Regions from separate parts of the Pseudomonas simiae genome, predicted to be linked through region 1. Evidence: predicted binding sites of a transcription regulator. Region 1 holds the regulator's gene; the other holds the start of a gene.
What was found. Region 1 encodes FliA, which starts transcription of late flagellar genes. Its sites were predicted from a motif close to CTAAAGTTTNNNNNNNNNNNGCCGNTAA; they were not measured.

Region 1 (5,187 bases):
GTTCGCCGACCATGTTCATGATGTCGTCCAGGCGTGCGGTATCAACGCGCACGGTGGTTTCGGCTTCACTGGCGGGTTTATCGGCAACCGGTGCGGCGGCGGCACGTGCCGGAGCAGGTGCGGCAGCCGGCGCAGGTTTGGCCGCTGGTGCAGGGGCAGGCGCTGCAGCTTTGGCGGCAACCGGAGCAGCCGTGGCAACCGTCGCCGCTGGGGCCACTTCGCTGAACTTGCCCTTGCCGTGCAGTTCGTCCAGCAGCGATTCGAACTCATGATCGGAGATCAGGCCGTCGCCGGCCGGTGCTGCACTGGCCGCGGCAGGCGCTGCGGCCGTGGCGGCGACTTCCGGCAAGGCGTCGGCCACGAAGGTGCCCTTGCCGTGCAGTTGGTCGAGCAACGCTTCGAATTCGTCGTCGGTGATATCGGTGTTGGCATTGGCGGTCGGTGCTGCCGGCGCTTCCGACACAGCGGCAGGTGTCACGGCGTCGGCCGCGAACTGGCCTTTGCCATGCAACTGGTCAAGCAGGGATTCGAACTCAGCGTCAGTGATGTCTTCGCTGGTTGGCGCGGCAACAGCCGCAGCCGGTGCTTCTGCCTCGGCCTTCACGGCACTGAGGGAGTTAAGCAACTGCTCGAATTCGCTGTCGGTCACATCCGGCTCGGCCTCAGCCACTGGCTCGGGTGCTGCTTCTGCTACCGGCGCAGCCGACAGGTCGGCGGGCTCCGCATAACGTGCCAGCGCAGCCAACAGTTCCGGAGTGGCCGCGGTGATCGGGGCACGTTCGCGGACTTCGCTGAACATGCCGTTGACCGCATCCAGTGCTTCGAGAATCACGTCCATCAATTCCGAATCAACGTGACGCTCACCCTTGCGCAGGATGTCGAACACGTTCTCGGCAATGTGGCAGCATTCCACCAGCTCATGGAGCTGGAGGAAGCCGGCGCCCCCTTTTACAGTGTGAAAACCGCGAAAAATTGCATTGAGCAGGTTCGCATCATCCGGTCGGCTTTCCAGCTCGACCAGTTGCTCGGACAACTGCTCTAAAATTTCGCCGGCCTCTACAAGGAAATCCTGAAGGATTTCTTCATCGGCGCCGAAGCTCATGTGGGTGCTCCTTAGAAGCCTAAACTGGATAACAGGTCATCAACATCATCTTGACCCGATACAACGTCTTCACGTTTATCGGCATGAATCTGCGGACCTTCACCCTTGGCGAGATGTTTTTTTGGATCTTTTTCCGAGAGGATCGCTTCGCGGTCATGTTCAATGCCGGCAAAACGGTCAACCTGGCCTGCCATAAGCACCAATTTGAGCAAGTTGCTTTCCACTTCGGTGACCAACTGGGTCACACGCTTGATCACCTGACCGGTGAGGTCCTGGTAATCCTGGGCGAGCAGAATGTCGTTGAGGTTGCTGGAAACCGTGCGGTTTTCCTGCTCGCTGCGTGACAAGAACCCTTCGACCCGACGCGCCAACTCACGAAACTCTTCAGCGCCGACTTCGCGGCGCATGAAACGGCCCCAGTCGTTGCTCAGGGCCTGGGCTTCGTTGGCCATACCGTTGACCAGAGGCGTGGCGTTTTCCACCAGGTCCATGGTGCGGTTGGCCGCTGCCTCAGTCAGCCTGACCACATAGGACAGGCGTTCGGTGGCATCAGTGATCTGCGAGATTTCCTCAGCCTGGGGCATGTGTGGGTCAATCTGGAAATTGACGATCGCACTGTGCAGCTCGCGTGTGAGCTTGCCCACTTCCTGGTACAGGCCGCGATCACGGGTCTGGTTGAGCTCATGGATCAACTGCACCGCGTCGCCGAACTGACCTTTTTCAAGGCTTTCGACCAACTGGTGAGCATGCTTTTTCAGGGTCGACTCGAAGTCGGCCTGCGATGATTCTTTATGCTCCATAGCTCCCCCGTGGCAGCATCAATGACCGATGCGGTCGAAGATTTTTTCAATCTTCTCTTTCAAGGCCAATGCAGTGAATGGCTTGACCACGTAACCGTTTACCCCAGCTTGGGCGGCTTCGATGATCTGCTCACGCTTGGCTTCGGCGGTCACCATCAGCACAGGCAGGCCGCGCAGCTTTTCGTCAGCACGTACGTGGCGCAGCAAGTCGATACCGGTCATGCCCGGCATGTTCCAGTCCGTTACCAGAAAGTCGATGCTCCCGCTGTTGAGGATCGGAATGGCCGTAATGCCGTCATCCGCCTCGACCGTGTTAGTGAACCCAAGGTCACGCAACAGGTTTTTTATGATCCGCCGCATCGTTGAGAAGTCATCAACGATGAGGATTTTCATGTTCTTGTCCAATTCGACCTCCAAGCAGTCTTAAACGCGCCCAGCACCTGGACGCGCCATTTCAATCAACAGGCATTACACAAAAAGGACTGCCGAGGGCACCACGGGTCGAACCCGCGAAGGCTGGTCGCCCTCACGGTCTCGTCTGCAGTGTCCCCACACTGCCTGTCAGCGCGCTCGCCACTCTCCCAAACGCCCCCGCAAGCGGGCTGCGCACTGGCTGTGCAACTGGCTGACCCGCGACTCGCTGACCCCCAGGACCTCACCGATTTCCTTGAGGTTCAGCTCTTCGTCGTAGTACAACGCCAACACCAGTCGCTCACGCTCCGGCAAATTGGCAATCGCGTCCGCCAACGCCCCCTGGAAACGCTCATCTTCCAGGTCACGCGATGGCTCCATATGAGCGCTCGCGCCGTCCTCGTGCAGCCCTTCGTGTTCGCCGTCCTGCAACAGGTCGTCGAAACTGAACAGGCGGCTGCCCAAGGTATCGTTCAAAATCCCGTAGTAATCGTCGAGACTCAATTGGAGTTCGGCCGCAACTTCGTGATCTTTAGCGTCGCGACCGGTTTTTGCTTCAATTGCGCGAATTGCGTCACTGACCATGCGCGTATTGCGATGCACCGAACGCGGCGCCCAGTCACCTTTACGCACCTCATCAAGCATCGCGCCACGGATACGGATCCCCGCATACGTCTCGAAACTCGCGCCCTTGCTCGCGTCATATTTGGTCGACACTTCGAGCAGGCCGATCATGCCCGCCTGGATCAGGTCTTCGACCTGGACGCTGGCCGGCAGGCGTGCCAGCAGGTGGTAGGCAATGCGCTTGACCAAGGGCGCGTAGCGCTCGATCAACTCGCCCTGACTGTCACGGGCAGACCTCTTGTAAGCGTTGTAGCCAGTCGCTGTCATAGCACGGGTCCTGCGCTCGTCTGATGCACCAATCGCTCGACGAAAAACTCCAGATGCCCCCGTGGGTTGGCGGGCAACGGCCAGGTATCGACCTTCTGGGCAATAGCCTTGAACGCCAATGCGCACTTGGAACGAGGGAACGCTTCGTAGACTGCACGCTGCTTTTGCACAGCCTTGCGCACACACTCGTCGTAGGGCACTGCGCCGACGTATTGTAAGGCGACATCGAGGAAACGATCCGTGACCTTGGTCAACTTGGCGAACAGGTTGCGCCCTTCCTGCGGGCTCTGGGCCATGTTGGCCAAGACGCGGAAGCGGTTCATGCCGTAGTCACGGTTAAGCAGTTTGATCAGGGCGTAGGCGTCGGTGATCGAGGTGGGTTCGTCGCAGACCACCAGCAACACTTCCTGCGCGGCGCGCACGAAGCTGACCACGGACTCGCCGATCCCGGCGGCGGTGTCAATCACCAGCACGTCGAGGTTATCGCCGATATCACTGAACGCCTGGATGAGGCCGGCATGCTGCGCCGGGCTCAGGTGCACCATGCTCTGGGTGCCCGAGGCAGCCGGCACGATGCGGATGCCACCGGGGCCCTGCAGCAGCACATCGCGCAGCTCGCAGCGGCCCTCGATCACATCGGCAAGGGTATGTTTGGGCGTCAGCCCCAGCAGAACGTCGACGTTCGCCAGGCCCAGGTCAGCATCCAACAGCATGACGCGACGGCCAAGCTCTGCCAGGGCCAGGGACAAATTCACTGACACGTTAGTTTTCCCGACGCCACCTTTGCCGCCGGTCACCGCGATCACCTGTACGGGATGCATGCTGCCCATTTTATTTCTTTACCTTGTCTTGCTTAGACGCAGGCTACATGGCTTGGCCGCGTGAATCGCTTGCAGACCATCGATGTAGGTACATTTCACGGTGTTCATCCTGCCCTCAACCGACCCGTTTTGCCGGGTTGTGATAAAGGTCGGCGAACATATCAGCCATCGCTTCCTCGCTAGGCTCTTCTTGCATTTGCACGCTGACTGCACGGCTGACCAACTGATGACGGCGCGGTAGATGCAGATCATCGGGGATCCGCGGCCCGTCGGTCAGGTAAGCGACCGGCAATTCATGACTGATGGCCAGGCTCAGCACCTCGCCCAGGCTCGCGGTTTCGTCGAGCTTGGTGAGGATGCAACCGGCCAGGCCGCAGCGTTTGTAGCTGTGATACGCAGCGGTAAGAACCTGTTTCTGGCTGGTGGTTGCAAGCACCAGGTAGTTTTTCGATTTGATGCCACGTCCGGCCAGGCTTTCAAGCTGCATGCGCAATGCCGGGTCGCTGGCTTGCAGGCCGGCGGTATCGATCAATACCACGCGTTTGCGCAACAGCGGGTCGAGGGCGTTGGCCAGGGACTGGCCCGGGTCGACGTGAGTCACCGATACATTGAGAATACGGCCCAGCGTCTTGAGCTGCTCCTGGGCACCAATACGGTAGCTGTCCATGCTCACCAGCGCGATATTCTGTGCGCCGTATTTGAGTACGTAACGGGCCGCCAGCTTGGCCAGGGTGGTGGTCTTGCCCATGCCGGCAGGGCCGACCATGGCGATCACACCGCCCTCTTCCAATGGTTCGATTTCCGGGGTGACAATCATCCGTGCCAGGTGGGCCAGCAACATGCGCCAAGCCTGGCGAGGCTCTTCGATTTCGGTGGTCAAGGCCAGCAGGTCGCGGGACAACGGGCCGGACAAGCCGATACGTTGCAGGCGCCGCCACAGGTTGGCCTGTTGCGGCTTGCTGCCTTGCAGCTGGTTCCAGGCCAACGAGCCAAGCTGCACTTCCAGCAGCTCACGCAGGCCATTGAGTTCAAAGCGCATCGAGTCGAACACCCGCTGGTCAACCGCAGGCGCCGGAGCAGGCGCAGAAGGACGTGGCGGTTCTTTGAAGGTCGGCTCGACCAGCGGCTCGGAAGCGGTCAGCGGCAGGCCGGCGAACAACTG
Region 2 (5,187 bases), 3.1 Mb from region 1:
TAAAACACGCCAAATCAGGCGTGTGTAAATTCTGCTGAATAGGGGATCGCGGCCTGGGCTGTCTGCAGCTGCGTCAGGGTTTCCCGTACCACTTGCTTGGCGAGGCAGGCACATTTGCCGCACTGGCTGGCAACGCCGGTGGTTTCACGCACTTCCTTGTAGCTGCAGCAACCTTCATAGATTGCTTCGCGGATTTGTCCGTCGGTGACGCCAGTACAGAGGCACACATACATAAGGGAGAACCGTCGCGGGTTTAAGGCTTAAGTGCGATGGATCTTAATGTTAACGAGAATGATTGTCAAAGTTGATTCGCAGGGTATTTGCTGGCATCGCGCCCTCACTGACGAACGGTTTTTTCAGTGTATGATGGTCGATCTTCACGAAGCGTGACTGCGTCACAGGGCTGTCGCTTATTCACGGCAGACTCGGGGCCGGTCCTTTTACTTCAATCGTCACCCCTACATCAGGAGATATCCAATGAGCGTACTCGTCGGCAAACAAGCCCCGGATTTCGACGTCCCAGCCGTCCTCGGCAATGGCGAAATCGTAGACAGCTTCAAACTGTCTGAAGCCATCAAAGGCAAATACGGCCTGGTGTTCTTCTACCCGCTGGACTTCACCTTCGTCTGCCCTTCGGAGCTGATCGCTCTGGACCACCGCATGGACGATTTCAAGGCACGCAACGTTGAAGTGGTAGCGGTTTCCATCGACTCCCATTTCACCCACAACGCCTGGCGCAACACCGCCATCAATGATGGTGGCATCGGCAAAGTCAAATACACCATGGCTGCCGACATGAAGCACGACATCGCCAAGGCCTACGACGTTGAGTCCGAAGGCGGCGTGGCTTTCCGTGGCGCGTTCCTGATCGACGACAAGGGCGTTGTCCGCTCCCAGATCATCAACGACCTGCCACTGGGCCGTAACATGGAAGAGCTGATCCGCCTGGTTGACGCCCTGCAATTCCACGAAGAGCACGGCGAAGTCTGCCCAGCCAACTGGAAAAAAGGCGACAAAGGCATGAACGCTTCGCCAGAAGGCGTTGCCGCTTACCTGACCGAGAACGCTGGCAAGCTGTAAGCCTGGTTCGAGGTACAAAAAAACCGGCCTGAGAAGGCCGGTTTTTTTATGTGCGGGGTATGACCCGTGGTGAGCGGGGCAAGCTCGCTCACCACACGAGCTTTGCTCAGTCGTTGAAGTCTTCCCAGCCGCCCATGTCTTTCCAGCGGTTGACGATGCCGCAGAACAGCTCGGCGGTCTTCTCGGTGTCGTAGCGAGCCGAGTGGGCCTCACGGCCGTCAAAGTCGATACCGGCTGCCTGACAGGCTTTCGCCAGCACGGTCTGGCCATACGCCAGGCCGGCGAGGGTGGCCGTGTCGAAGCTGGAGAAGGGGTGGAACGGGTTGCGCTTCATGTCCAGCCGCGCCACGGCGGCGTTCAAGAAGCCCAGATCGAAGCTGCTGTTGTGGCCGACCAGGATCGCGCGTTTGCAGCCATTGGCTTTCAACGCCTTGCGCACGCCACGGAAGATGTCGGTCAGTGCAGCCTCTTCACTCACTGCCATGCGCAGTGGGTGATCGAGCTTGATGCCCGTAAATTCCAAAGCGGCGGCTTCGATATTCGCGCCTTCGAACGGCTCGACGCGGAAGAAGTGGGTGTGTTCCGGGAACACGAAACCCTGTTCATCCATGCCGATGGTGGTCGCGGCGATTTCCAGCAGTGCGTCGGTAGCGCAGTTGAAACCACCGGTTTCTACGTCGATGACAACCGGCAGATAGCCACGAAACCGCTCGGCCATCGGGTGACGGGAACCGCCACCGCTGTGCTCGTGTTCGTCGTCGTAATGGTCTTCACTCACTTGCTTTCCTCCAGCAGGCGCCAGCGCAGTGTTTCACCGGCGCGCAGCGGGATGACAGTCAGCTCGCCAAACGGCAGGCTGGCAGGGGCGGTCCAGTCTTCACGGACCAGGGTGATGCGGTCGGTGTTCGCCGGCAGGCCGTAGAAACGCGGGCCGTTGAGGCTGGCGAAGCCTTCAAGCTTGTCCAGGGCGTTACGTTGTTCGAACGCTTCGGCGTACAACTCGATCGCTGCATAGGCGGTGTAGCAGCCGGCACAACCACACGCCGCTTCTTTGGCGTGCACGGCGTGAGGGGCGGAGTCGGTGCCGAGGAAGAACTTCGGATTGCCGCTCGTCGCCGCATCCAGCAAGGCCACCTGGTGGGTGTTGCGCTTGAGGATCGGCAAGCAATAGAAGTGCGGCCGAATCCCGCCCACCAGCATGTGGTTGCGGTTGTATAGCAGGTGATGCGCGGTGATGGTCGCGCCGACGTTGGCCGAGGCCTCGCTGACGAACTGCACGGCATCGGCAGTGGTGATGTGCTCGAACACCACCTTGAGGGTCGGGAACAACTCGACCACGCGGCGCATATGCTCGTCGATGAAGATTTTCTCGCGGTCGAACACGTCCACGTCGCCACGGGTGACTTCACCGTGGATCAGCAGCGGCATGCCGACTTCGGCCATGGCTTCGATCGCCGGCAGGATCTTGTCGATACTGGTCACGCCGGAGTCGGAGTTGGTGGTCGCGCCGGCCGGGTACAGTTTGGCGGCGTGCACGAAACCGCTGGCCTTGGCCTCACGAATCTCTTCGGGCTGGGTGCGGTCGGTGAGGTAGAGCACCATCAACGGTTCGAAGCGGCTGCCGGCCGGTCGTGCAGCGAGGATACGCTGGCGATAGGCATCGGCTTGCTCGGCATTACGCACCGGAGGTACCAGGTTAGGCATGATGATGGCGCGGCCAAACGTGCGCGCTACATCGGCCACGGTGTGGGGTAACGCAGCACCATCGCGAAGATGAATATGCCAGTCGTCGGGACGCAGCAGGGTCAGGCGGTCGGACATTGGGGATTCCAGGCGGGTCAATCTGGTGGGAATGCTACCGGAAAAGACTCTATCAGGCACTCGCTATCAAGTTTTGCAGGATGCAACCGATAGCCTGGGGTATGCCTTATCGATGTATGACGCTTTGAAGTGTTGTAGAAACCAATGGAGCCTCCCGTGCGCCAGCAATATCTAGCCCTGCTCAGTGTGTTCGCCAGCCTCCCTGCAATGGCCCTCACGTTCCAGACGCGTCTGGAGAATATTGAGTGGAAGGTGGAAGGCGACCAGTTTGAGTGCCGACTGACCCAGCCGATCACCGATTTCGGTTCGGGTGAGTTCGTGCGCCGGGCTGGCGAGCAGGCGACGTTTCGTCTGAAAGCCTACAACGGCTCGCTGGGTGCCGGTTCGGCCACGTTGCTGGCGGCCGCTGCGCCGTGGCAGCCGGGGCGGGGTGATATCAACCTCGGCGCCGTACGTGCCGGCAGTGGCGACGTATTGTTCAACAGTTCCCAGGCCCAGGCCGGGCGTCTTTTCAACGGCTTGCTGGAAGGGCGCAGCCCGACCGTGCGGCACTATGGGCGTGAAGGTGGCTATTCGGAAATTCGCCTGCTGCCGGTCAAGTTCAACAAGGCCTACAACGATTACCAACTGTGTACCGCCAAGCTGTTGCCGATGAATTATGACCAGGTGAAACAGACCGAAGTCGGCTTCCCCGGTGGTGGGATCGAGCTGGACGCGGCCGCCAAGAAGAAACTCGACGTGATCCTCGCGTTCATGAAAGCCGACCCGACCGTTAACCATATCGAGTTGAACGGCCATTCGGACAACAGTGGCAACCGCCTCACCAATCGCGACGTCTCGCGCCGTCGCGGCCTGGCGGTCATGGACTACTTCAAGGCCAATGGAATCCAGGAATCGCAGATCACTCTGCGGTTCCACGGCGAAAGCTACCCACTGGCGCCCAACACCAATGCGGCCAACCGGGCACGCAACCGGCGCGTGAATATCCAGCTTGAACGCGTGGCAGCCCCCGAGAAACCGGCGCCTCAGGCCACCGGTCCCAGTAACGCCGCGCACACGTCATAAGGTGCGACCATCGGTCGCCCGCTCGACATAATCTGTCGCTTTATCTTCATTTGCTGTCGCGCCCCTGTAAATCCACGGTTTTGGTCGGTAGAATCGACGCCTTTCCGTACAACCCCGTGGAGTGATGGCATGGCCGACGTAAACAAGGTCGTTCTCGCGTATTCCGGCGGCCTGGACACTTCGGTGATCCTCAAGTGGCTGCAGGATACTTATAACTGTGAAGTGGTGACCTTCACCGCTGACCTGGGTCAGGGTGAAGAGGTCGAACCTGCACGTGCCAAGGCGCAAGCCATGGGCGTGAAAGAGATCTACATTGACGACCTGCGCGAAGAGTTCGTCCGCGATTTCGTTTTCCCGATGTTTCGCGCCAACACCGTCTACGAAGGCGAGTACCTGCTGGGTACCTCCATCGCACGTCCGCTGATCGCCAAGCGCCTGATCGAAATCGCCAACGAAACCGGCGCCGACGCCATTTCCCATGGCGCTACCGGCAAGGGCAACGACCAGGTACGTTTCGAACTGGGTGCCTATGCACTCAAGCCAGGCGTGAAAGTGATTGCCCCTTGGCGTGAATGGGACCTGCTGTCCCGTGAAAAGCTGATGGATTACGCTGAAAAGCATGCAATCCCGATCGAACGTCACGGCAAGAAGAAGTCCCCGTACTCGATGGACGCCAACCTGCTGCACATCTCCTATGAAGGCGGCGTGCTGGAAGACACCTGGACCGAGCACGAAGAAGACATGTGGAAGTGGACCGTCTCCCCGGAGAACGCGCCCGACAAGCCGCAATACCTGGAGCTGACCTACCGCAACGGCGACATCGTCGCGCTGGACGGCGTCGAGATGACCCCGGCCACCGTGCTGGCGACCCTGAACCGTATTGGTGGTGAACACGGTATCGGCCGTCTCGACATCGTCGAGAACCGTTATGTGGGCATGAAGTCCCGCGGCTGCTACGAAACCCCAGGCGGCACCATCATGCTGCGCGCCCACCGCGCCATCGAGTCCATCACCCTGGACCGCGAAGTGGCTCACCTCAAAGATGAGCTGATGCCCAAGTACGCCAGCCTGATCTACACCGGCTACTGGTGGAGCCCTGAGCGTCTGATGCTGCAGCAGATGATCGACGCCTCCCAGGTCCACGTGAACGGCGTCGTGCGCCTGAAGCTGTACAAGGGCAACGTGATCGTGACCGGTCGCAAGTCTGACGAGTCGCTGTTC

Region 2: PF1751_RS05615 (flagellar protein MotY) is a predicted target of FliA. The motif match lies at 2,967-2,994, and genes of this name have one in related genera.

Annotation. Positions count from the first base shown of each region.
Region 1 covers NZ_CP010896.1:4,353,572-4,358,758, forward strand. The annotation lists gene PF1751_RS19685 (chemotaxis protein CheA) at 1-1,102, opposite strand, end outside; gene PF1751_RS19690 (protein phosphatase CheZ) at 1,114-1,902, opposite strand; gene PF1751_RS19695 (chemotaxis response regulator CheY) at 1,921-2,295, opposite strand; gene fliA (RNA polymerase sigma factor FliA) at 2,464-3,204, opposite strand; gene fleN (flagellar synthesis regulator FleN) at 3,201-4,034, opposite strand; gene flhF (flagellar biosynthesis GTPase FlhF) at 4,141-5,187, opposite strand, start outside.
Region 2 covers NZ_CP010896.1:1,267,429-1,272,615, forward strand. The annotation lists gene PF1751_RS05595 (bacterioferritin-associated ferredoxin) at 15-233, opposite strand; gene PF1751_RS05600 (peroxiredoxin) at 478-1,080, shown strand; gene rnt (ribonuclease T) at 1,187-1,858, opposite strand; gene pyrC (dihydroorotase) at 1,855-2,901, opposite strand; gene PF1751_RS05615 (flagellar protein MotY) at 3,058-3,966, shown strand; gene PF1751_RS05620 (argininosuccinate synthase) at 4,096-5,187, shown strand, end outside.